3 regions of the Alteromonas sp. 5NW40-0090 genome follow, and region 2 is predicted to be linked to each of the others. Evidence: predicted binding sites of a transcription regulator. Region 2 holds the regulator's gene; each other region holds the start of a gene.
The links. The regulator sigma-54, encoded in region 2, starts transcription at its own class of promoters, with help from an activator protein. The targets are predictions, from matches to a motif close to GTTGGCACGNNNNTNGNNT.
Positions count from the first base shown of each region.

Region 1: a site for sigma-54 is predicted at 4,883-4,901, ahead of AC27KT_RS01965 (flagellar basal body rod protein FlgF). Genes of this name have one in related genera too.
Region 3: a site for sigma-54 is predicted at 1,946-1,964, ahead of AC27KT_RS10760 (DUF2726 domain-containing protein). Genes of this name have one in related genera too.

Region 1 covers NZ_BAAJLT010000001.1:444,376-452,596, forward strand. Annotated here, with positions in the region: gene flgK (flagellar hook-associated protein FlgK) at 1-398, opposite strand, end outside; gene flgJ (flagellar assembly peptidoglycan hydrolase FlgJ) at 427-1,377, opposite strand; gene AC27KT_RS01950 (flagellar basal body P-ring protein FlgI) at 1,438-2,550, opposite strand; gene flgH (flagellar basal body L-ring protein FlgH) at 2,573-3,253, opposite strand; gene flgG (flagellar basal-body rod protein FlgG) at 3,266-4,054, opposite strand; gene AC27KT_RS01965 (flagellar basal body rod protein FlgF) at 4,101-4,844, opposite strand; gene flgE (flagellar hook protein FlgE) at 5,070-6,455, opposite strand; gene flgD (flagellar hook assembly protein FlgD) at 6,470-7,156, opposite strand; gene flgC (flagellar basal body rod protein FlgC) at 7,188-7,610, opposite strand; gene flgB (flagellar basal body rod protein FlgB) at 7,613-8,044, opposite strand.
Region 2 covers NZ_BAAJLT010000008.1:236,248-244,468, forward strand. Annotated here, with positions in the region: gene AC27KT_RS11975 (response regulator transcription factor) at 1-669, shown strand, start outside; gene mgtE (magnesium transporter) at 721-2,079, opposite strand; gene AC27KT_RS11985 (HPr family phosphocarrier protein) at 2,254-2,526, opposite strand; gene rapZ (RNase adapter RapZ) at 2,526-3,371, opposite strand; gene ptsN (PTS IIA-like nitrogen regulatory protein PtsN) at 3,456-3,899, opposite strand; gene hpf (ribosome hibernation promoting factor) at 3,913-4,200, opposite strand; gene AC27KT_RS12005 (RNA polymerase factor sigma-54) at 4,231-5,712, opposite strand; gene lptB (LPS export ABC transporter ATP-binding protein) at 5,786-6,511, opposite strand; gene lptA (lipopolysaccharide transport periplasmic protein LptA) at 6,514-7,059, opposite strand; gene lptC (LPS export ABC transporter periplasmic protein LptC) at 7,028-7,606, opposite strand; gene kdsC (3-deoxy-manno-octulosonate-8-phosphatase KdsC) at 7,603-8,151, opposite strand; gene AC27KT_RS12030 (KpsF/GutQ family sugar-phosphate isomerase) at 8,152-8,221, opposite strand, start outside.
Region 3 covers NZ_BAAJLT010000007.1:216,361-224,581, forward strand. Annotated here, with positions in the region: gene AC27KT_RS10750 (cobalamin biosynthesis protein CobD/CbiB) at 1-335, opposite strand, end outside; gene AC27KT_RS10755 (5'-methylthioadenosine/adenosylhomocysteine nucleosidase) at 337-1,038, opposite strand; gene AC27KT_RS10760 (DUF2726 domain-containing protein) at 1,205-1,792, opposite strand; gene AC27KT_RS10765 (hypothetical protein) at 2,001-2,414, opposite strand; gene AC27KT_RS10770 (M20/M25/M40 family metallo-hydrolase) at 2,558-4,075, opposite strand; gene AC27KT_RS10775 (FAD-dependent oxidoreductase) at 4,195-5,610, opposite strand; gene gltB (glutamate synthase large subunit) at 5,624-8,221, opposite strand, start outside.

The DNA.
Region 1 (8,221 bases), on a different contig from region 2:
AAAGACTCGGATTTACTCAGTACTTGTTCGCGTGACGCCAAATTAGTTGGGTCATCTGCTGCCGTTTGTAAAGCAGAGAAATACTCACTCAGTCCTTTTGAAATTGAGTTCGCTTCACTTGCCAACAGGTTATCAATAGCCGTTGTTTTGCTAGAAAAGGCTTCCAGTTCTCCTACCGCTGTTATGTCGCGACGCAGCTGATTTTGTGCAAAAACGTTGATAATACGCTCAGTATTGCCGATCTCCACACCAAAAACTTGGCTGTTTTGAAGCTCAGTGCGCTCGCGAACATAGCCTGGCGTGTTGACGTTGGCGATATTGTTACTCGTTGTTTGAAGTAACTTGCTGCTAGCGTTTACGCCGCTTGTGGCTAATGAATATAAATCAACAGAACTCACTGTATTCTCCTCACCTATGGCCCCTCGACTACGGCATTAACGCGCTAAGACGTTCGCTGTTATACACAGCCATTATCTTGCTCGCGTATTCAGGGTCGGTAGCGTAGCCCGCCTCCTGAAGCGCACTTGTGTAACGCGCAGCGTCAGAAGCATTTTCGACAGCTTGGCTATAGCGAGGCTGTGTGGAAATAAAGCGTCCGTAATCTTCCATCGCGTCTTCTACTGATGAGTAAGATCTAAATGCCGCTTTTTGTTTCTGAGGCAGTCCATTATTGAATTCCAATGTATCCACCACCGCCTGTTCCCCTTGCCAGCCTTTGTTAGCCTTTATGCCAAATAGATTGTGAGAGCTAGTACCGTCGGATTTGTGAATGACAAATTTTCCCCAACCCGTCTCTACGGCTGCTTGGGAAATTATCGCTTTTGGATCCATGCCATACTTGGCCGCTACTTTTTCGGCAATAGGCATAAGGCTCTCAACAAACTGCTCTGGACTTTCGAACATAGCGTTTTTTTGTGCCGACGGCGTTTTAATTGAGTTTGAAGAAAGCGCCATGTCTTGTGCTTGGGCGACCTTGTATTCACGGTTTCTATTTAACGATGAAATATCACCGTCACTTCTGATGACACTTGCCGGCGTATAGCTGTTTTCGGTTTGGCCCAGCTGCTTCACAATCACATCAGCCAACCCCAAGCCACCGCCTGATGTTAAATCTGTAGCAAGCTGTTGGTCGTGCATATCGCGATAAAACTTCACTTGTTGCGAATTAAATGGGCTGTTCTCATCAGCAAGGGCATCTTGTGCTTTACGCATAGATTTGAGCATCATTTGCACAAATATTGCCTCGAACTGCTGGGCAGCTTCTTGCAATACCGTTTCATCGCCTGACGCAATGGCTTCACGCATTTTGTTGATGCTGCCCAAATCATGAACGTTGCGCGCCATATCAAGCTGATTTTTTGTACTTAATGCTTCCATCGTATTTGTTCCGCTGATACCTATTTTTCTCGCGAGCTATTATTGGTGTGATTAGTTCGTTTAGATAATCACGAGCTCACCGCGCAATGCGCCCGCTTGGCGAAGTGCTTCTAAAATCGCCATTAAGTCGCCTGGTGCCGCGCCAACTTCGTTAACTGCACGCACCAATTGGTCGAGGGTAACGCCAGGCTCAAACTTAAACATTCTGCTATCAGCCAAGTCGACATCAACTATTGATTGAGTGGTCACTACAGTTTCGCCCTCGCCAAAGGCATTAGGTTGAGCAACCTGCTGGTTTTCAGAAATAGTCACGGTTAAGCCACCGTGAGTAATTGCCGCAGGAAGTAAACGTACGTCGCTGCCAATAACAATGGTGCCCGTTCGGCTGTTAATGACTACCCGCGCCGGCGCATCAGCAGGCGTGAATTCAAAGTTTTCAAGCGTAGCTAAAAAGCCCACGCGCTGACCCACATCGCGAGGGGCAGTCACGCGCACAGACGCAGCATCAATAGGTTTAGCAATGACGTAACCGTTTTCAGGTTGTGCGCCTAAACGCTCGTTGATGGTATCTGCCAGCGCTTTGGCTGTTGAAAAGTCTGGATAATGCAGGTTAAGTGTTAGCGTGTCGCCATTAGCGAAGCCACTTGGTACAGACTGCTCTACCATTGCGCCATTTGGAATCCTGCCCACGGTAGGCGTATTAACAACAATACGCGACCCATCGCCGCCCTGTGCACCAAAACCACTAACAACCAAGCTGCCTTGCGCTACCGCGTAGACCTTACCGTCAACACCGCGAAGAAACGTTTGAAGCAAGGTTCCACCTTGAAGACTCGACGCCTCGCCCACCGACGACACTGTAATGTCAATCGTTTGACCTGGCTTGGCAAAAGCGGGAAGCTCTGCGTGAACAGCAACCGCCGCGACATTTTTGATTTTTGGTTTGGTATTAGCATCAAGGCTGATACCAAAATTGCTTAGCATGGTTCTGAAGCTTTGTTCAGTAAAAGGACTCTGCTCACCGGTGCCGGGCAAGCCAACGACAAGTCCATAGCCTACCAATTGGTTGCTACGCACGCCTTGAATACTTGCTAGATCTTTTATGCGCTGCGCCGCTGCTTGTGAAGATAAAAGCAGCGTCAGTACGGCTAATGCAACTGAAAATAAACGCATTTTTACTCTCCTATCCTAAAACCTAAAGAGGCCACCAAGTTGAATCAAAGAATTTGGTTAACCAGCCTTTCTCTTGGGCGCGAGCAAAACTGCCAGTCCCTGAGTATTGGATGCGTGCGTTAGCCACTTTTGTAGAAACAATTTCATTTTCTGGACTGATATCAGCGGGACGTATGATGCCAGTCAAGCGTATATATTCGTCACCTTGGTTAAGGGTTAACCACTTCTCGCCACGAATAACTAAGTTACTGTTTGGCAGCACATCCACCACCGTAACTGAAATAGCACCAATCAAACTATTACTTTGATTAGCAGCCGCATCGCCCGTGAAGTCACGCGATGAGCTTATACCTAGCTGTACAGACTGACCGCCAATATTTATAGCTTGACCCGCTAGCCCTGTAATAGGATTAAGATTAACGTTGGTATCCTTCGCTGTACTGGTATCTGCTGATTTACTCGCTTGCGTATTTTCACTTAACGTCACAGTGATAATGTCGCCTACTCTTCTCGCGGTAACATCCGAATACAAACTGTTAGCCATATGCGACCGGAATAACGATCCGTCTTCTACCACGGTTTCACGCGGGTAATCTGGCACTACTGGCGCAAACGAGGGATCATTTGCCTGAACGGGGGGCTCATTTGTACTGGCACAACCGCCAAGTAAAAGTAGTGCAGCAGATAAACCTAAAATACGCATGATGCTACCTAATTAAAGTTGCTGAATAACCTGACCAAGCATTTGGTCAACTGACGAGATAACTTTCGAGTTCATCTCATACAAACGCTGGCTTTCGATAAGGTTTACTAATTCTTCGGTCACGTTCACGTTAGATGTCTCTAGCGTGCCTTGAGAGATATACCCCAAACCTTGTAAGCCAGGGATCCCCTGAATAGGTGCACCGCTTGACGCCGTCTCGACATAAAGGTTCTGCCCAGTTGGTTGTAAGCCGGTCGGGTTAACAAAGTCGGAAATATTAAGCTGACCGAGTACCTGGGGTTCAGCTTGACCCCGTATGCTCACGCTAATTTCACCATCTTGAGAAATAGTAATCTGCTGTGCATCTTCAGGAACTGCAATTTCAGGCTGAAGCAAGAAACCAGCACCAGATGTAACGATTTGCCCTTGGTCATTTAATGAAAATTGACCATTTCGTGAATAAGCGATAGTGCCGTCAGGCTGCAAAATTTCAAAGTAACCTCGGCCTTGAATTGACATATCCAACGCGTTTTCAGTGGTGAGCAAGTTGCCTTGTGTATGCGCTTTTTGCGTAGCGACCACTTTCGAACCTGAACCAAGCATAAGTCCAGATGGCAACTCTGTATCAGCAGAGGAACGCCCTCCTGGCTGATTGATATTCTGATAAAGCAAATCTTCAAACACCGCGCGGTCTTTTTTAAAGCCCACTGTTGAAGCGTTCGCAAGGTTGTTAGACACCACTGCCACATCGGTCTGTGCGGCGTCTAGTCCGGTTTTACTAATCCACAATGCTGGATGCATGTTAACCTCCGACGTTGCTCATAGGGCAACGGTGATAAAAATTCTTTTACAAGATGCGTAGTAACTGGTTACCGCGAGTATCAAGCTCTTCTGCTTGCTTCATCATTTTGACTTGTAACTCGTAATGACGTTGAAGGCTTATCATGTCCACCATCTCTTCAACGGCATTAACGTTTGAGCCTTCAAGCATGCCAGACATTACTTTGACATTTGCATTAGCTGGGGCAATTGAGCCATCTTCCATCCTAAATAAGCCATCGTTGCCACGTTCCATATCAGCGTAGTTAGGACTAACCAATTTAAGGCGGCCTACTTCTTCGATAACATTGGCCGGGGCGCCTAACTGCCTCATCGACAAGGTACCGTCGGCGGCAATATTTAGGTTATCAAGAGGCACAGGTAAAAAAATCGGCCCGTTGTCCCCTAACACGACACGGTCGTGAATGTCTGTCAAAATTCCGTCATCGCCTAATTTAAAGTTACCATCACGGGAATAGGCTTCTTGACCATTTTGATCTTGTACCGCGAACCAACCATCCCCTTGAATAGCCACATCTAAATCGCGATCCGTTTTAATCATAGGGCCCGATTCATAATTGTTAGACGGGCTTTCAGTCATAGAAAACACGCGGGTTGGCAAGCCTTCGCCGTAGGCCGGCATTGATCTAGCTTGCTCTAACTGAGCTCTAAAACCCGTCGTCTGTGCGTTAGCTAAATTATTGGCTCTAATCCCCGTTCCTAATAGGTCTTGGGAGGCGCCACTCGCTGAAATGTAGAGAAGTTTGTCCATGACTGACTTTTGACTCTGATTAAACCTTAAACGAGATTTTGCAAAGGCGATGCCAATCTGTGGATTTTTACGTCAGATAGACAATATGAAAGGTACTGAATTGATATTTATAGGAAAATAAAAGAGCCGCTGTGCGGCGGCTCTTTCTAATAACGGCAACGATAGAAAATTTACCGGTCTAATCATTGCCGCTTTTTTGTGTTATTAAACAAGTCTAAACGCTAACTATCGAATGTTCAGAATAGTCTGGTTCAGTGAATTATTAACTTCAAGCGCTCGCGAGTTAGCCTGGAAGTTACGCTGAGCAATGATCATATCTATTAGCTCGGTGGTCAGGTTAACGTTGGCTTGTTCAAGAGCTGATGAATTAATCTCACCGAAGGTACCGGTTGTTGCTTCACCCGCTAGAGCCTCACCTGACAGAATACTCTCTTTCCACTGTGTGCTGCTCTCTTGTGTTAGGCCTTGTTCGTTAGAAAAACGCACCAGTGCAACACGAACAATAGGCTCAGAGGTTCCGTTAGAGAAAGTAGCGCGAACTAGGCCATCAGGGCCGATATCGATACCCGTTAGCCGGCCTACTGGCAGACCATCTTGCTCCAATGACGTTACTTCAAACGCTGAAGCGAACTGAGTCGGCTCATTAGGCGTAGCGTTATTCACATCAAGGTTAAAATCTATACTTATCTGTTGCGTCGGATCTGAACCATTTGCAAGAATGCCTGCGCCTAGTGCTTCAGTTTGCATTTTAAAATCCAGCGTCGCTAAGCCATCGGGTGTTTCCATACCCGAGAAATCACCACCTTGAGAGAAAATAAGCTTAGACGCGGTTACGGCATTACCTGTATTTCCGCCAACTGAGTTAACAGCTGTAGCTGGGTCGGTGTCAGCACCCGTTGAATCTGTCATATCAACGAGGGTATCGTCAACTGCTGTAGCCACGTACCATTCATTATCAACGCCAGGTGAACCGTCTTTGATGAAGTAATAGGTCATAACGTGGCTATCACCCAGTGAATCATACACAGTAACCGACGTGGCCGCGTTATAAGTCAATGGATCTTCAGGGTTAAAGTCTTGTGGATCAAGACCTGCGTCGCCAGCAGGAAGGTTCATACGAATATCAACCTCTGAGGTTTGTTGCGGTGAACCCGAAGAGTCAGGAATACGAACAGGCTCGGTAGTACTTAGCGCAACAGATGCACTGGTTCCATCAGCATTTACCGGGAAGCCCAGAAGGTTGTCGCCATTACTGTTTACCACGAAGTTGTCACTATCGAGCTTAAACTGGCCGGCACGAGTAAATGAAAAGTCACGTGATGTAATTTCAGGTACTGTCGCAAAGAAACCGTTACCTGTAATCGCTAGGTCTAACGACGTATTAGTAAACTGAAGGCTACCTTGAGAAAATTGCTGTGCAACTTCCTGAGTTAGTACACCGTCACCCACTTTCGTTTTACCACCTGCTAACAGTGATGCCGCATAAACATCGCCAAATTCAGCACGAGATTCTTTAAAGCCAACAGTATTAACGTTTGCGATGTTGTTGGCGGTTACATCCAAATCTTTTTGCGCGGCCGATACGCCACTCAGTGCAATATTAAAAGACATTATTGATTCTCCTACTAACTGCCGATTTGAATGACGTCATCAAGATTGATACTGACATCACCATCCAAATTCAAAATTACGCCCTGACCGCTGCCGGCCAAGCTTACACTTCCAACATGACGATTAACGGCAGTATTAAGCTGCACACCTTCACCGTTTAGTTCGCCAGTGGCACTGATAACATATTCACCCGGCGCCATCTGGTTGCCATGTTTATCTTTGCCGTCCCATTCAAACTCTATGTTGCCTGCACTTTGTGTACCTGCATCAATGGTTTTAATCACTTCACCAAACTGGTTCTCAATGCTAATTGTCATGTTTTGAACCGTTTTCTCATTTACGATGACGCCTGAGATTCCATCACCTTCATTTGCCATGTAACCAACGTTGCCTTGAACTAGCACGTTTTGTCCTATGAGACTCGACGCCTGCAGTGCTTGATTTGATGTCATTGAAGCGGCGAAAGATTCGAACTTCTCGTTAAGCTGAGAAATGCCGTCTGCCATAGTAAATGATGTCATCTGCGCCACCATCTGATCATTATCAACCGGTGCCGTGGGATCCTGGTTCGCCAGTTGTTCAGTCAACATTGAAAAGAAATCTTCCTGAGTTAACTGCTGCTCTGTACCATCAGCAATTTTGACGGTTTCTTCCTGCCAATACAGATCAGTATTTAAGCCGCTGTTATTTATGGTGTTCACAGATAAATCCTCACATTATTCAAGCGGCAAATTACTGCCCTTGACCTAATTGCAATACGCGGCGGAAGATTCGCTTAGTGGTATCCGCTACTTGTACGTTTGTTTCATACGCCTTAGACGCCGACATCATGTTTGCCATCTCCTCGACTATGTTGACGTTTGGCTTATAGATATATCCGTTTTCATCTGCCATTGGATTATTAGGCGAATACTCCACATTAAGCGGTGCGTCACTTTCTACAATGCCTTTAACCTGAACACCTGCCCCTTTGGACTGATCGCGCATGGCGTCTTGTAATGCTGTTGCGAAAACTGGATGGCGAGCTCGGTAGGTTTCGTCGTAACTGCTGCTTACCGAGTTTGCGTTGGCGATATTACTAGCCGTGGTGTTAAGGCGAACATTTTCTGCCTCCATACCAGTGCTCGAGATTTGCATAACATTAAATAAACTCATGACTATTGACCTCCTGAGCTAAGCGCTTTTTTCATGCCTTTAATTTTTCCGTTTAAAAATTCGAGGCTAGCTTGGTAACGCAAACCATTATCTAAAAATCGGTTTCTTTCCGCTTGAACTTCCACCGTATTCCCGTCACCAGTGTCTGGCTGAGTCGGAATGCGGTACTGCATGTCAAAATTTGCCGCCACTGACGTGGAATTGCCGCTTAGGTGGCGCTCATTAGTCCGCACCATTTTTGAAGAGTGCCCTGTTGAACTGCCTGACGCCTCTTGCATAGCAGATTGCATAGCTTTATTGAAATCGATGTCTCGTGCTTTATAACCAGGCGTATTAGCGTTGGCCAAATTACCGGCAATCACTTCCATACGCTCGGTACGTATAGTGAGCGCTGATTCGTGAAAACCCACCAACTTATCTAGGTTAATAGCCATAACATGACCTCTGACAAACTTAAAAATATTTCCTGATGACAGACTAAACGCGCGTATTTAAAGTCAGACTTTTGCCGTTTTACTGTCGTTTGTAGAAATAGTTAGCAAGGCAGATGCCAGAATGAGATTTTGAAGAGAAATATAGTCGTTATAATTCTGACCTGACCTATAAAAGCC
Region 2 (8,221 bases):
GTCTCTAATTTTCAATCCGCAGAGTCGTTGCTTAAGGCGCAGCATTATTCGCTCGTTATTGTTGAGTCGCATGGAAATATTATCTGTCTTAATCGTATAAAAGGCCTTGTTGATACGAACCCAGAAAGTTGGGTGATGGCAGTGGAAAGTGACGCGATGACAGGCGATGTGGCCGACGAAGAGGTAGATGAAGCAAACTACTATGAAGTAGGCGTAGATGATTATCTATCAGGGCCATTTGATGCACGCATGTTTACTGCCCGTATTCGCTCCCATATGCGCAGAAGTATGCCTAGCCAAGCACATTTAAGACCATCTCAAGGTAGTGAAGAGCGCATCGAAATAGGACCCCTTAAAATCGACCAGCGATTTCATAGCGTGACCCTAAATGGCCAAGTGCTAACGTTAACTGCTAGGGAGTTTGCGCTACTGGATTATTTTTGTCGTCATCCAAACCAAGTTTTTTCTCGCAATCAATTGCTCAGTGAGGTGTGGGGCTATAACCACGAAGGCTACGAGCACACGGTGAATACCCACATAAATCGTTTACGTACTAAGCTTGATAAAATCAACAGCATTGAAAATGGTGGACAGCTAGTAGAAACCGTCTGGGGTGTGGGTTACAAGCTGAACGTCAATGGATATATAGCGAAAGCGCTTATTGCATAAGTGTTGGTTAGCTCACCCATGCCTTATCAGGCATGAGAGTTCAGAATTAACTTAAATTAGAAACAGCGTCGCAGTACCTAAGAAAGCAAAAATACCCACTACATCGGTTATCGTAGTTAAGATAACACTGCCAGCTAGCGCAGGGTCTATCTTAAGACGCTTCATGATCATAGGTAAGGTTGCACCCGCTAAAGCAGCCGCAATCATGTTTACCATCATGGCAAAGGCAATAATTACGCCCAGCATGTAATCTTGTTTCCATAACGCGATGACAGAGGCAATAAGCACCGCCCAAATGGCACCGTTTAAAAAGCCGATGGATATTTCTTTACTGATAAGCCATCGTGAGTTACTCGCGTTAACATGGCCTAGTGCCATACCTCGAATAACTAGCGTTAGCGTCTGATTACCCGCTACACCGCCCATACTAGGGACAATGGTATTTAAAATAGCTAACACAGCCAGTTGGCTCAGCGTTGCTTCAAATAGATCACTCACCATCGCAGCCATTAGCGCCGTCACTAGGTTTACCGCCAGCCACACCGAGCGTCGTTTGGTACTTTGCATAACGGGTGCAAAGGTATCTTCGTCGTCATCAAGACCCGCCATACTCATCATCGAGTGTTCCGCGTCTTCACGAATAATATCAACCACGTCATCAATGGTAATTCGGCCCACTAAGCGATGGTTTTCATCTACAACAGGTGCTGAAAGCCAATTATATCGCTCGAACAGGCTTGCCACTTCATCGTCTGGCATATTCACAGGAATCGCTTCAGATTCCTCGTCCATAACGTCAGACACTTTATCGTCGGTATCTGCGGTGAGTAAACGGGTAACCGGCACAATACCAACAAGGTTGTCAGTTCGGTTTACCACGTAAAACGTATCCGTATTCTCAGGTAGCTCGCCTTTTAAGCGGATATAGCGCAGAACCACGTCAATGGTCACATCGGGACGTAAAGTGATGGTGTCGGTGTTCATGATGAAACCAGCGGTTTCCTCACCGTAAGACAGCGCTTGCTCTGCGCGCACGCGATCTTGTGCATCCATCGAATCTAGAATATCGGCCAATACTGGCTCGGGAAGGCTGCTTAGCGTCTCTGCTAAGTCATCGGTATCCATCTCTTCAAGTGCGTCAACCACATTAGCTGGAAGCATCTTTGTAATGATACCGTTTCGAACATCGTCAGAAAGTTCTTCTAAAATGTCGCCGTGAAAGTCACCATCAATGAGCTCCCATAATTCGTCCCTTGTTCTGCTAGGACTAGATTCAAGAATGTGGGCGACGTCTGAAGGTGGTAATTCAAGCAGAAGCTTACGTACAGATACGAATTGACCGTTGGTCAACGCAGCGTTGAGTGCGCGTAACTGAGTTTGTACGTATTTAGAAACAAGCGCTTCTGCCATAAGGCGTTATTCCTACAAGCTAAAAGATGAACAATGCAGGCCATAGAGCCTAAGTGGGCGTAGAATATCGCAATTATGATGAGTCTGTCATGATAATTGCGTAGGTTTTGCGCAGGATTTTAAGATAACTGCGCTAAGTGTTGATTAATTGGTCAATGGATTGGGTAAGTAAGACTATTCGTCTTCGTTAAATCTGCCCTCAATCAGCTCTTCAATGGCTGCAAGTGCATCAACAGCATCACTACCGTCCACAATCACGTCTACCTGTTCACCTTGATGGCTTTCAAGCATCATTAATCCTAATACACTGCTTGCGTCTGCTTCTTTATCGCCTTTTTTTAAGATGATTTTAGCGTCGAATTGATTAGCCAGTTTAACCAGTTGGGTCGCCGCTCTTGCATGCAACCCTAACTTATTGACGATAGTTAGCGTTTTTTGAATAGTCATTACTGATTCAGCTCTCTATGGCGAATTTGAACATCAGGGTGTATTTCACTGAAGGTTTTCGACAAGGTCTGTGCAATATAGACAGAGCGGTGTTGGCCGCCAGTGCAGCCAATCGCTACTGTTACATAGCTTCTGTTATTGCGCTCTAAATGAGGCAACCATGTCGTTATTAAATTCTGAATTTGCCAAATGAACTTGGTCACTACAGGCTGCGATCCCAAAAATACTTCCACTGGTGCGTCTAATCCGGTCAGATGTTTAAGATCGGGCTCCCAATGGGGATTGGGTAAAAAGCGGGCATCAAAAACGTAATCCGCATCTTTTGGAATACCGTGCTTAAAGCCAAACGACTCAAACACAAGCACAAGGCGTGAGCTTTTCTTACCCAAGATACGCTCTCGAATTAACTCTGCCAGTTGGTGAATGGTAAGCTTATCTGTGTCTAAATATAAATCTGCGCGTTCTGCAATAGGCGCAAGTAGTGCAGACTCGGCTTTAATGGCTTCTGAAAGCGATTTATTAAGCTTGGCGAGAGGGTGAAGACGACGTGTTTCGCTAAAACGCTTAACCAGTACATCATCGCTCGCGTCGATGTAGACAATAGTCATCGACCACGAAGAGGGCAGGTAGTCTAGAATTTCTACCAAATCGTCAGGATTTTTAGGTAAGTTTCTCACATCGATACTTACCGCTACCTGATCATACTCATCAACAACAGTATGGGTTAGGGTCGGAAGTAAGTTTACCGGGATATTATCAACACAGTAATAACCTAAGTCTTCCAATGCGCGAAGTGCGACAGACTTACCAGATCCCGAACGACCACTGATTATTATCAGCTTCACCTACTTTCTCCCTAATACTCTGGTTTTATCACATACGCGTTGATTAATGAGGCGCCTACTAAACGGTTAATAGGCGCTTAATGTTTAACTTAATGCAGTTAGAATATCGTCGCTTGTCGTTGCACGACGTATCGCTTTAATCGTTTCTTTGTCGCTTAGTTTACCCGCCACGGTGGCCAGCGTTTGAAGGTGTCCTTCGGTTTGTTCCTCTGGAACAAGTAGCGCAAAAAAGATGTCTACGGGTTTCTCGTCAAGGGCGTCAAAGTCGATTGCTGGCGTGCTGGTTACAACAATGGCAATCACTTTCTCAAGGCCCGGCAGGCGTCCGTGGGGCAGGGCGATACCATTACCAATGCCTGTACTACCCATCCGTTCTCGAGCCATTAAGCTATTAAGTACCGTTGCCTGGTCAATGTTATCGTTTTGCTTGGCAGCGATATCAGCGATGATCTCAAGAATTCGCTTTTTACTATTACACTGAACCGCACACTCGGTGCGGTCCAGACTTACGATGGCTTGTATATCCATGCTCAATTAACTACTAATGTTTTTTCAGTTTTTCCTTATGCTTGATTACCTGCCGGTCGAGTTTATCAACCATGCTGTCAATCGCCGCATACATGTCGGTGTTTTCTGAGGATGCGAATACTTCAGCGCCACTTAAATGAACGGTCGCTTCGGCTTTTTGATTTAATTTTTCAACGTTCAGGATGACATGCACATTAGAAATGTGATCAAAGTGACGTTCAAGTTTGCTGAACTTCGTATCGACATAATTACGCAAAGAGTCGGTGATTTCGACATGATGACCAGTAAGGTTGATTTGCATATTTCGTCTTCCTTATATTATTAAGCCCGTTTAAATAAGGCTTTTGCGTTGGTTCGACGGCGGGATCGATAACGATTCCCGGTATTTTGCTATTGTTCGCCGAGCGACTTTTATGCCTTGCTCGGCTAACAATGAAGCAATCTTGCTATCACTTAGCGGCTTACTAGGATTTTCTGCGGCCACTAACTTCTTGATCAATGCACGAATCGCTGTGGATGAACACTCACCACCGGACTCGGTTGCAACGTGGCTTGAGAAGAAATACTTCAATTCGAAAATACCACGCGGCGTATGCATATACTTTTGCGTTGTCACACGTGAAATAGTCGATTCGTGCATATCTACCATTTCTGCGACATCATTTAGCACCATTGGTTTCATCATTTCCGGGCCGTGCTCAAAAAAGCCCATTTGCTGTTGCACAATGCAGTTGGCTACCTTCATTAAGGTATCGTTACGAGACTCAAGGCTCTTTATGAACCACTTGGCTTCTTGCATGTGTGAGCGGATGAATTGCGAGTCACTACTGTTTTTGGCACGGCGACTCATGGCAGCGTATTGCTGGTTTACGCTTAATTTAGGCAAACTGTCAGGGTTCAGCTCAACCACCCAACGGCCATTCTTCTTGGTTACAGAGACATCAGGAATAACGTACTCAGGCTCTTTAGTAACTAAAGCACTACCTGGGCGAGGATTCAAGGTTTGAAGCAAACGCATTGCCTCGCGCAGCTGGTCTTCTTTCAAGCGACTTTTTCGCATCAGGGTGCGATAGTCTTTGCTGCTGAGTAAGTCTGAATATTCTTCGATAAGTTGTTTCGCTTCTACAAGCCACGGCGTGTCTTCTGAAAACTGACGCAACTGCACCATAAGACATTCTTGTGGAGAGCGTGAGCCAGAGCCAATAGGGTCGAACATCTGAATGCGCTTAAGCACACATTCTATTTCGTCCATCTCTATCGGCTCTTCTAAATCGTCGTCATTTACCGCTTCTAAAATATCCTCAAGGGTAACCGTTAGATAACCGGATTCGTCGATAGAGTCGATGATAGCAGTAGCAATTGCGCGGTCAGTGTCTGAAAAGTGAGTGAGGCGCATTTGCCAAAGCAAGTGCTCTTGGATGTCTTCAGTGGTCTCACCTTGGAAGATTTGTTCATCATCATTAGATGGGCCAGGTGCAGGCGCAGAAGACGCGGAGTAATACTCATCCCATGTGCTGTCGATTGGCAGCTCGTCTGGAAGATCGTTTTTCTCTAGCGCATCGCCCGCTTCCAATGTATCACTTGAAGCAGAAGCCGTTGCTTCAGATGCACTATCATCATTATCGATGTTGTTCTTCTCTAGCTGTGCCTCGTCATTGCCTTCTTCCACTTCCAATAGTGGGTTTGAATCGAGTGCTTCTTGTATCTCTTGCTGGAGATCAAGCGTAGAAAGCTGCAGCAGTTTAATGGCCTGCTGAAGCTGAGGTGTCATTGTAAGTTGTTGGCTAAATTTTAGCTGTAAAGATGGTTTCATCTACGTCTTATTTAAATGCTCTAAATTGAATATACCAGAGCTAAACTGAAAAATGACAATTCGGTTACACAAACTATAGCCTGAATTGTTCGCCTAGGTATACATCCCTTACTTTTTGATTACTTAAAACCTGTTCCGCCGTTCCTTGCGCAATAAGCTCGCCATGACTCACAATGTACGCTTTCTCGCAAACATCCAATGTTTCGCGTACGTTATGGTCCGTGATAAGGATACCAATGCCCCTATCCCGAAGATGTTGTATTATCTTCTTTATATCATTAACTGATATTGGATCAACACCAGCAAATGGTTCATCTAACAAAATAAATTGTGGTTTTGCGGCCAAAGCGCGTGCTATTTCAACACGACGGCGCTCGCCACCTGACAAACTCATCCCCGTACTATTACGTATATGGTTGATATTAAATTCATCAAGTAGGGCGTCGGCTTCTTCTTCTTGCTGCTGTGAATTTAAATCTTTACGGGTTTGTAAAATAGCCATGATATTTTCATGTACCGTAAGCTTTCTAAAAATTGATGCTTCCTGTGGAAGGTAGCCTATGCCGCGGCGTGCGCGCTCGTGCATTGGTTGATGAGTGAGTTCGTTGTCGTCAATCTCAATCTTACCTTTATCTAGGTTTACCAAGCCGACAATCATATAAAATGTAGTGGTCTTACCAGCGCCATTAGGCCCAAGAAGGCCGACTATTTGACCCGTTGAGACAGAAAGACTCACATCGCGAACAACCTGTCGTGACTTGTAGGCTTTAGCAAGGTTTTTAGCACTCAAAGTAGCCATTGCTATTCATTGTCCTTGTTATCTTTCTTTGACGATGTTTTGCGAATAGTTTCCGGCGTAAATACCGTAGTTACCCGGCCTTCGCCATTTTTACCCGCTCCACCGGTTGCAAGTAATTGCTCGGTAATCATATCAAAAGTAATCTTGTCGCCTTGCACTTTACTGGTGTCCTGCTGTAGCTCAGCGCTGCCTGCCAGAGAGATGGTACGATTAGCCACTTCATAGCGTATCTCATTGGCCTTTGCTGACACTGGCGTACCGTCCTCAAGCGATTGAGAATAGCTAGCAGGGTTACCCCGTGCGATAAATATTTCTCGTCCGCTGCCGTCTGTAGCGATAACTTCGACCTCATCAGCCTTGATGACAAGCGAACCTTGCGTGATAAGGACGTCTTCTTTGTAAAGCGCAGTTTTGTTTTTACCGTCAATAAACTGGGTGTTCGACCCTATTTTGATGGGTTGTGAAAAGTCGTCTTCACTAGCAAGCACCGCACCACTAGCGATGGCAAGCATAAAACTAGTTGCTAGGGGAATAAGTCGTTTGTACATGATCTAAAAGCTCGTATTCTTGTGTGCGTAAGTTCGCGTTAAACCCATTACTTAAAATAAGGTACTGTGTACCCAGTATCTCAACGGGTTGATCAGATGTCATTTGTTTCGTGTCTAAATTTATCTGTATGTATTCAGTTGATAAACTTTTCACAAAATCATCGCTGGTTTGATTTTCTATAACAACGCTATTTTCAAGTTGAATCAGCTCATTGTTATAAAGCGTTCCTTCTTGTGCTGTTACAACCCAAGGTGATGAAGCGTTTTCCGTATACAAGGTGTACTTTGGCTGTTGAAATAAAACAAAACCCAGCTGGTCATAGTGTTCCATCGACTCTGCAAACACTTTGTGGTTCAACTCACCGTCTTGATTGTATAACGTAGTCGTTAGGTTCTTAGCCTTATATGCTGGCTTCAAGGCGTCATTTTCGCTACTGCCTTGAGTTTCAGGCTGCTCTTCCATCCACGTAGGGATGTACATCAAAAGCGCTAAGATAAATAGCGCCGATATACTTAAACCTAAGCGATTGAAGCCAAATAGGCTCATACACTCGCTCCAAAAATCTCGTTCGCCACCCCTTTGGCTTGCAAAATAGTGTCTGATATTTCTCGCACCGCACCAAACCCACCTGGAAGTGTGGTTATCCAATTGGCTTGTTTGGCGACGTAAGGGTGGGCATCGGCCACTGCAATTTTAACAGCAACATGTTGATACATACCTGTGTCAGGCATGTCATCACCTACCGCTGCAACTTCATTAGGCGCTAACTTCAGGCTTTGCATCAGTTCGCTCAGCGCGTCTGCTTTATTTTCTTCGCCTTGAATTATGTGCGCAACGTTAAGGGCTTTCATTCTATTTTCTACAATTGCTGAGCGTCGCCCTGTGATAACTGCGACATTGACGCCGTTGCTTACTAGCGCTTTTACGCCATATCCGTCGCGAGTGTGAAAGGCTTTAAGTTCTTCACCGTCATTGCCTAAGTAAATGCGGCCGTCAGAAAATACGCCATCTACGTCACACACCAGTAGCTTAATATGCGCTAGTTTTTCAAAAAGCCCTTTGTCTAGATCGGTATATAAGGTCGTCGTCATTCAGAGTACTCCTGCTTTCAGAAGCATGTGCATATTGAAGGCGCCAACAGGTTTGCGCTTGTCATCGGTG
Region 3 (8,221 bases), on a different contig from region 2:
TTCTTATACTGCTGACGCTGGTAGCCGAAGTCGAGGAGTGCAACAAGAATAATGGCTTCGAAGAAAACAGGGTACTGCGCCATATACACTAGAATGGTTACGCAGATTATCAGAGGCGCGAGAAGTACCAACGCAGCTAACGTGCCTGAAATGTAGTGCTGAGACGGACCATATTTGGCAGATGGCACCACTTTGCGCCCCATTTGCAAAACAAGGTAGCGCATTAGCGTTAATGGATGAGTACTTTGGGGCCAGCGCCACAGAGCGTCGATGGCGATAGCCAACCAAAGTACGAATAGCGACTGATAATTCGGGTCGCTAATAACTTCTGTCATCTTATTTGGCGAGGGTTTTAATCATTGCCATTACAAGTTGTGCAGAATGCTTAGCGGCAGTCTCTAGATACTCTTTAAAGCTTACGGATGATGTTTTGCCTGCAATATCAGATAACGAACGAATTACGAGAAATGGCGTGTCGAGCATATGGCAGGTTTGGCCAATGGCTGCACCTTCCATCTCAACAGCTTTCATATCCGGAAAGTTTTCGCGCAATTCCGCTACTGCTTCATCGCTACCAATAAATGCATCACCCGTACAAATTAAACCTGTCGTAGACTGAAGCGATGTAATACCTGCAGCGGCGGTTCGGGCCGTTTCCATTAATGTTGTATCGCAACGGAAGTCTTCTGGCATACCGGCACATTGACCGAGTTTGTAGCCAAAGTGAGTTAGATTAGCATCGTGATGGATAACGTGACTGGCAATCACTAAATCACCAATGTTCAGGTTCTTGTCGAAGCCACCTGCAGAGCCGGTGTTAACCACAGCATCGGGTGCATATTGCTCAATGAGTACGGTAGTGGCGATAGCTGCTGCCACTTTTCCAATACCGCATTTAACTAACACCACTTCTATGTCGTCAAGCGTGCCTTCATAAAATGTAAGGTGCTTCCACTGGGTTTCTTTAACATTCCAAAGAGACGCTTTAAGTAGCGCAACTTCTTCATCCATTGCACCTAAAATACCAATTTTTTTCATAACTATACCGACGGTGTTAAGGGAATTTAACGCGTGAATACGCTGTTGAATGTATTAATTGTATAAGGAAAACAAAGAAACTGACAGAAAAATGCCTTTGTTGCACTATTTGAGAGTAAGAAAACAGTTGAGCAACAAAGGCTAGGGGAAAGGTGAGTTTACCTTATCAGGCGGCAGCTGGTCTGCTTGAGCGCACCGGGCGAGTAGGGCGCTTAGGTGGCTCTGGGTTATGCGTTGGCAATTGAGCCATCTTATTTTGTAATCGACGATACGGAATAAGTTTGTTTTCCAAACATTCGCGAATGTCATCGACGGTGTAGCCAGATTTTACTTTTATTCGTGCATGAGGAAGGCCGGCTGCATCTAATGCGCCTGTTACAAACCAATCTTTTTGCGCTTTGTAACCCTCTTTACCTTGGCTATGGACTAAGTCGATGGCCATTACCGGGCTCATATCTTGTTTATCCACCAACACAAAGTCTAGCTGCCTGCTTGATGCTCTACTAATAGCTTGGCTTGCTGTCTTCTTGTTGGCAGATTGACGTACTGAGACCAAGTCATTAAGACGTACACGACACACAATCCTAAACTCTCGTCCCATGGCCTGTTCGATAAGGTTCAAAAAGGTATGCTCTACCGGCGTGAACAGTTGTGGCTTTCGCCTAAATGGAAAAGCGACTCCACCGTCTGACAATTTTATGGCACCTAGTGCAACGACAATAAGTAACATCATTAGAATAATTGCCAATTCCATCGTAACCCTCGCAAATTTCAAAAATAAAAGCGAATGACGTTAAGCTATTTACGGTGCGCTAATTTATCACTGAAGATCTAGCCTACTTCTTTTAGCTTCGCTGGTGTCAGAAAAATGACGCCAAACGTTGTCATCATGTTGTTTACAGTGAAATTGCAAGCCAGATGCCAACATGAGCATGTTTTTCACTGGCTTTTGAAAGTAGAGTTCAATTAGCGTTTGACGTAACCAAAATGTCGACTTGAGAGCCTGTTTTATCTGGGCTTACAATAACTCTGATGGTTTTGTCTGAAGAGGACAGTAGTGTTCGTCCATTAACTGGAACGTGGGTTTTTAAAGCAGGATGAGCCGTTTGATAGAGATTAACCATAGCCTCAGGAGCAGCGGGTGAATGATAAACCATCACAGACGTCAAGGGTTCGTCAAAGGCTTGGCATTGACGAGCATCTTGAGCAATTTTTACCTGCTGGAACTCAGAAGGACAGGACGCTATCCTAGGTTTAGCGGTATCTGCGCGTGATAGCGTTGCCTCTACCGAAACAGTATCGGCATAAGATAAGCCACTCATGCCTGATAATAAGGTTAGATAGATGGCAAGTCTTTTAACATCTAAGTTCTTCATAGATAGACTCTTGATCAAGTTAGTTTTTTACTTAAGTTTGAAATACTAGAGACGTTGCTCTTTTACATCAACTAAACCTTGGTCTATTAACGTATGCAATCAAGGTTTCTGGTATATCGCTTACGCTCTTTTACTATCTTAATTCAATTTGGATAAGGCGTAGTTAACAGCTCATACAAAATCTGCGTCCCGCTGTAAAAGTTGCCAATCCGCAAGTTTTCATTAGGAGCATGCTGATTATTATCAGCATTTACCAATGGAATGAGTATCACAGGTTTCTTTAAGTTAGTTACAAGGGGAGCAGTAGGCACAGTACCTCCCATTAACGGGATAAGGATGGCTTTTTCATTCCTCGCAGACTCAAGCGCCTCTTGTGCCCATTGACCAACTGGCGCATTGAGTTGGGTCTGAAGGGCGGCAGTTCCTTGATTTATCTCCATTCGAATAAGTTTTTCGTGTTTTAAACGTAATGTTGTTGAAGGTGTCTCATCAACAACTAGGTATCCCTTTGACTCTATGAATTTCCTTAAAAGAGCAGTCTGTCGAGATGAGTGTGCTTTTTTTGTTGTTCTTATATCCAAGGATACGGACGCTTCGGCTGGAATGATCGTTCTCACTGCTTTTGTGCTTGCTGCACTTAATCCATTGATATTTAAAGAAGGAAGGCTAATAGATTCATAGTAGTTGCTTCCCACTGACTCTGATTTCGCAACGCCCAGACGCGAAAGAAGTGCATCTTCGTCAATGGGAATATTATGTAATGCCTGTATTTCTGCTTCTGATAATGGTGAATCACCATAGTAACCAGGTATAACAACTTGGCCTTTGTCATTTTTCATACTTGCTAGAAGAGACGAAAGCATAAAGGCAGGGTTTGGAATGTAGTTACCGAAGTGACCACTATGGCTGTCTGAGATAGGCCCATAAACGGTTAGCTTGACAAGGGTGGCACCACGGTGCCCGAAAACTACGGTGGGTGCGTTAGAGGGATGCATGGGCCCGTCCAGCATCACCACTGCATCTGCTGAAAGTAGACTTTTATTTTTCTGAATAACCTCAGCGAGTAATGGAGAACCACCTTCTTCATTTGAATCTAAAAGCACCTTCACATTGATTGAAGGTGACGTTTGATTTACTGATAACGCGTGCATTGCCGCAAGCAGCATCATAATGGGCGCTTTATCATCTGACGCTGAGCGCGCAAATATACGCCAATTAGGATTGACACTATTTTTTAGCAGCGAGAGAGGCTTTTCCACCCATGCACCATCCTCTTCTGCTTTTAGCACAGGTTGCCATGGGCTTTTTTGATCCCAAAGTTCTGCGTTAACTGCTTGACCATCCATGTGTGCATAAAAAAGAATAGTGGGAGCATTTTCATCGGCTAATTTATATTCAGCATACATCATAGGCATGCCCTCATTATCGAGAAGCTGTGTGTCTATACCATATTCACTGTATTTCTGAGCTGTCCATTCTGCTACTTTTCGAATATCGCTAGCCGACTGCGTGGCGACGTTTGGTAGTGTGAGATATTCAAGGTAGTCATTAAATACCGCCGTTGCTATAGCGTCGGTAGGCGGATTATCGTCGTTCGCGTATGACGAATAAGAAAAAGAAAGTAAGGCGAGTCCACAAAGTAGACCGATCCGTAATCCCATGATGTGCTCTCTTAAATTAACTATATTGCCCAATGTAAATCGTATCTTCTTAGTTTTAAATAAAAAAAGCTCGATAGCAGAACTATCGAGCTTCTCATAAAAGGACTTGTTAGCGAAGGTTAAACGCCAATATAATCCATAATCCCTTCTGCGGCTTTGCGGCCTTCGTCGATAGCAGTAACAACCAAGTCACTACCACGTACCATATCGCCACCGGCAAAGACTTGCGGGTGAGAGGTCTGGTAAGCAAATTTGCCAGCAGATGGCGCGCGTACGCGACCTTTTTCATCAAGCATAATGCCGAAGTCAGCAAACCATGGCGCAGGGCTTGGCTGGAAGCCGAAAGCAATGATCACCGCGTCAGCTTCTAATACGTGCTCTGAACCTTCCACTTCAACAGGACGGCGGCGACCATTGGCGTCCGGTGGCCCCATTTCGGTTTTAACCAACTTAACACCACACGCCTTACCGTTTTCATCTACTGCAATGTCTAGCGGCTGAAGGTTGAATTTAAACTCAACCCCTTCTTCTTTAGCATTAACAACTTCGCGGCGAGATCCTGGCATGCTTTCTTCGTCCCGGCGGTATGCACAGGTCACTTGGGCAGCACCTTGGCGAATTGATGTACGAACGCAGTCCATGGTGGTATCACCACCACCTAATACAACGACGCGCTTGCCTTTCATATCAATGTAATCAGCAGGATCTTTTTCAAGGCCCATTACGCGATTGGTGTTGGCGATAAGGAAAGGTAAGGCTTCGTGAACGCCTTCAACTTCTTCGTTATCGAAACCACCTTGCATCGACTTGTACGTACCCATGCCAAGAAAAACAGCATCGTATTTATCAAGTAAATCCTGGAACTGGACGTCTTTACCAATTTCAGTGTTAAGTACGAACTCAACGCCCATCTCGGTAAAGATTTGGCGGCGTAGCTTGATTACGTCTTTCTCTAGTTTGAAAGACGGGATACCAAATGTAAGTAGGCCACCAATTTCTTCGTATTTGTCGTAAACAACAGGTTTAACGCCGTTGCGAACTAGGATATCTGCACATGCAAGACCCGCAGGGCCTGCACCTACAATTGCCACTTTCTTATCGGTCCATACCACGTCAGACATATCTGGGCGCCAGCCCATTTTGAATGCAGTATCAGTAATGTACTTTTCAATACTACCGATAGTAACTGCACCAAAATCGTCATTCAGTGTACATGCACCTTCGCACAGTCTGTCCTGGGGACATACGCGGCCGCATACTTCCGGCAAGCTGTTGGTTTTATGAGAAAGTTCCGCAGCTTCTAGAATTCGGCCTTCGTTCGCCAAGCTTAACCACTGAGGAATGTAGTTGTGCACCGGGCACTTCCATTCACAGTATGGGTTACCGCAGTCCAAGCAGCGATCTGCTTGGCCTTCGGTTTGAGATTGGCTCAGCGGTTGATAAATTTCCGCGAACTCTTGTTTACGTACCATGATCGGCTTTTTCGGCGGATCGATACGTTCAACATCGACAAATTGATATACGTTCTTTGCCATAAACTAAATCCTCCTACTGAGCCTGAATGCGTAATTCAGCACTTGAACGACTGATGTGACCAAGCAAGTTTTTCACATCACTGGTTTTTGGCTTAATAAGCTTGAAGCGTTTCAGCGTTGCGGCGAAGTCAGTCAGCAACGACAGCGAGTGCTCGCTTCCTGTTTCTTCGTAATGCTGATTAATTAAGCCACGTAAGTGCTCAGCAAGAATCGCTTTATCTTCAATTGGCATTACATCGACCAGTTCCGCATTTACACGGTTATCAAGGTCGTCGCCATCATCCATAAGATAAGCAAAACCACCAGTCATACCTGCACCGAAGTTAACACCAACCGGACCAAGTACAGCCACGATACCGCCTGTCATATATTCACAGCCGTTATCGCCAATGCCTTCAACTACCGCAATAGCACCAGAGTTACGTACGCCGAAGCGCTCGCCAGCACGGCCAGCAGCAAACAGCTTACCGCCTGTTGCACCGTAAAGGCAGGTGTTACCCATAATGGCGCTGTCGTGGGCGTCGTAAGAGATGTTACGAGGTGGGTGAATAACAAGCTTACCGCCGGTCATCCCTTTACCTACATAATCGTTGGCATCACCTTCAAGGTGCATATGCAGGCCGCCAGCGTTCCACACACCGAAGCTCTGACCCGCTGTACCTGTAAGCTCAACTTTGATAGGTGTATCTTCAAAGTCGTGGTTACCGTGGTGTTTAGCGATTTCACCTGATAGCAACGCGCCGACAGAACGATCCGTATTGCGGATTGGGTATTTAAGGGTAATAGATTTACCGTCAACAACCGCTTGCTGGCCGTCTTTAAGCATCTGCGCGTTCAACTCACCTTTATCGATAGGTGCGTTGGTCGTTTGTGAGCAGAATAAGCGCGTATGGTCGCCTGCTTTAGGCTGCGCTAGCAGCGGAGTTAAATCTAAACGGTTTTGCTTAGCGGTAATGCCATCTAAAACTTTAAGTAGTTCTGTGCGACCAACAAGGTCGTCGAACTTAGCAATACCGATAGACGCCATGATTTCACGTACTTCTTGAGCAATAAACTTAAAGTAGTTCATTACCATGTCAGGTAAGCCAATGAAGTGGTCGTCACGCAGTTTTTGATCCTGCGTTGCAACACCGGTCGCACAGTTGTTTAGGTGGCAAATACGCAAGTATTTACAACCTAGCGCTACCATTGGGCCAGTACCAAAACCGAAGCTCTCAGCACCTAAAATACCGGCTTTCACTACGTCTAAGCCTGTTTTCAAACCGCCGTCGGTTTGAACGCGTACTTTGTGACGTAGGCCGTTTTCAATTAGCGCTTGTTGCGTTTCAGATAAACCAAGCTCGAAAGGACTACCCGCATACTTAACTGATGTTAGCGGGCTTGCACCTGTACCGCCGTCGTAACCTGAAACGGTGATAAGGTCGGCATAGGCTTTCGCTACACCCGTTGCAATGGTGCCAACACCCGGCTCAGATACTAGCTTAACGGATATAAGTGCCGTTGGATTAACCTGCTTCAAATCGAAAATTAGCTGTGCCAAATCTTCAATTGAGTAAATGTCGTGGTGTGGAGGCGGTGAAATAAGGGTTACACCCGGCACAGAAAAACGTAGCTGTGCGATGTATTTATTTACCTTATCGCCTGGAAGCTGACCACCTTCACCCGGTTTTGCACCCTGCGCCACTTTAATTTGAATAACGTTAGCGTTAACCAAATAGTGAGGCGTTACACCAAAGCGACCTGAAGCCACCTGCTTAATTTTAGAGTTCTTTTCAGTCCCAAAGCGAGAGGGGTGTTCGCCACCTTCCCCTGAGTTAGACTGACCGCCTAGGCGGTTCATGGCAATCGCTAGCGCTTCATGCGCTTCAGGGCTTAGTGCACCAATTGACATCGCCGCAGTATCAAAGCGTGGGAATAAATTTTCCGGTGCTTCAACTTCGCTAATATCAATAGGGTCGCAATTAGGGTTAATAGCGAGTAAGTCGCGAATGTGCGCAGGCGCACGCTCGTTAACAAGCTTGGCATATTGCTGGTAGTCGTCGTAGTTACCTGACACCACAGCCTTTTGAAGCGTACTGACTACGTCTGGGTTATAAGCGTGATATTCGCCGCCGTGAACGTATTTAAGCAAGCCGCCGTGATCGACAGACTTACGCTTAAGCCACGCAATACGGTTTAGGTTGATAAGGTCTTGATGGAAATCATCGAAACCCGCACCTTGAATGCGTGAGGTTACACCTTTAAAGCATAACTTCATCACTTCGTTGTTAATACCCACTGCTTCAAACAATTTAGAGCTACGGTAGCTAGCAACGGTGCTAATGCCCATTTTCGACATGATCTTATACAAGCCCTTGTTAATACCCTTACGGTAGTTCAACGTGGCCTGCATAGGAGAAATATCTAGCTCGCCTTTTTCACAAAGCTGCTCAATAGTTTCGTATGCAAGGAATGGGTAAACCGCAGTGGCACCTAAGCCAATCAACACTGCAAAATGGTGTGGATCGCGGGCACTTGCTGTTTCAACAACAACGTTAGCATCGCAGCGCAATGACTTTTCAACTAGGCGACGCTGTACCGCACCAACTGCCATTGCCGCAGGGATTACCAA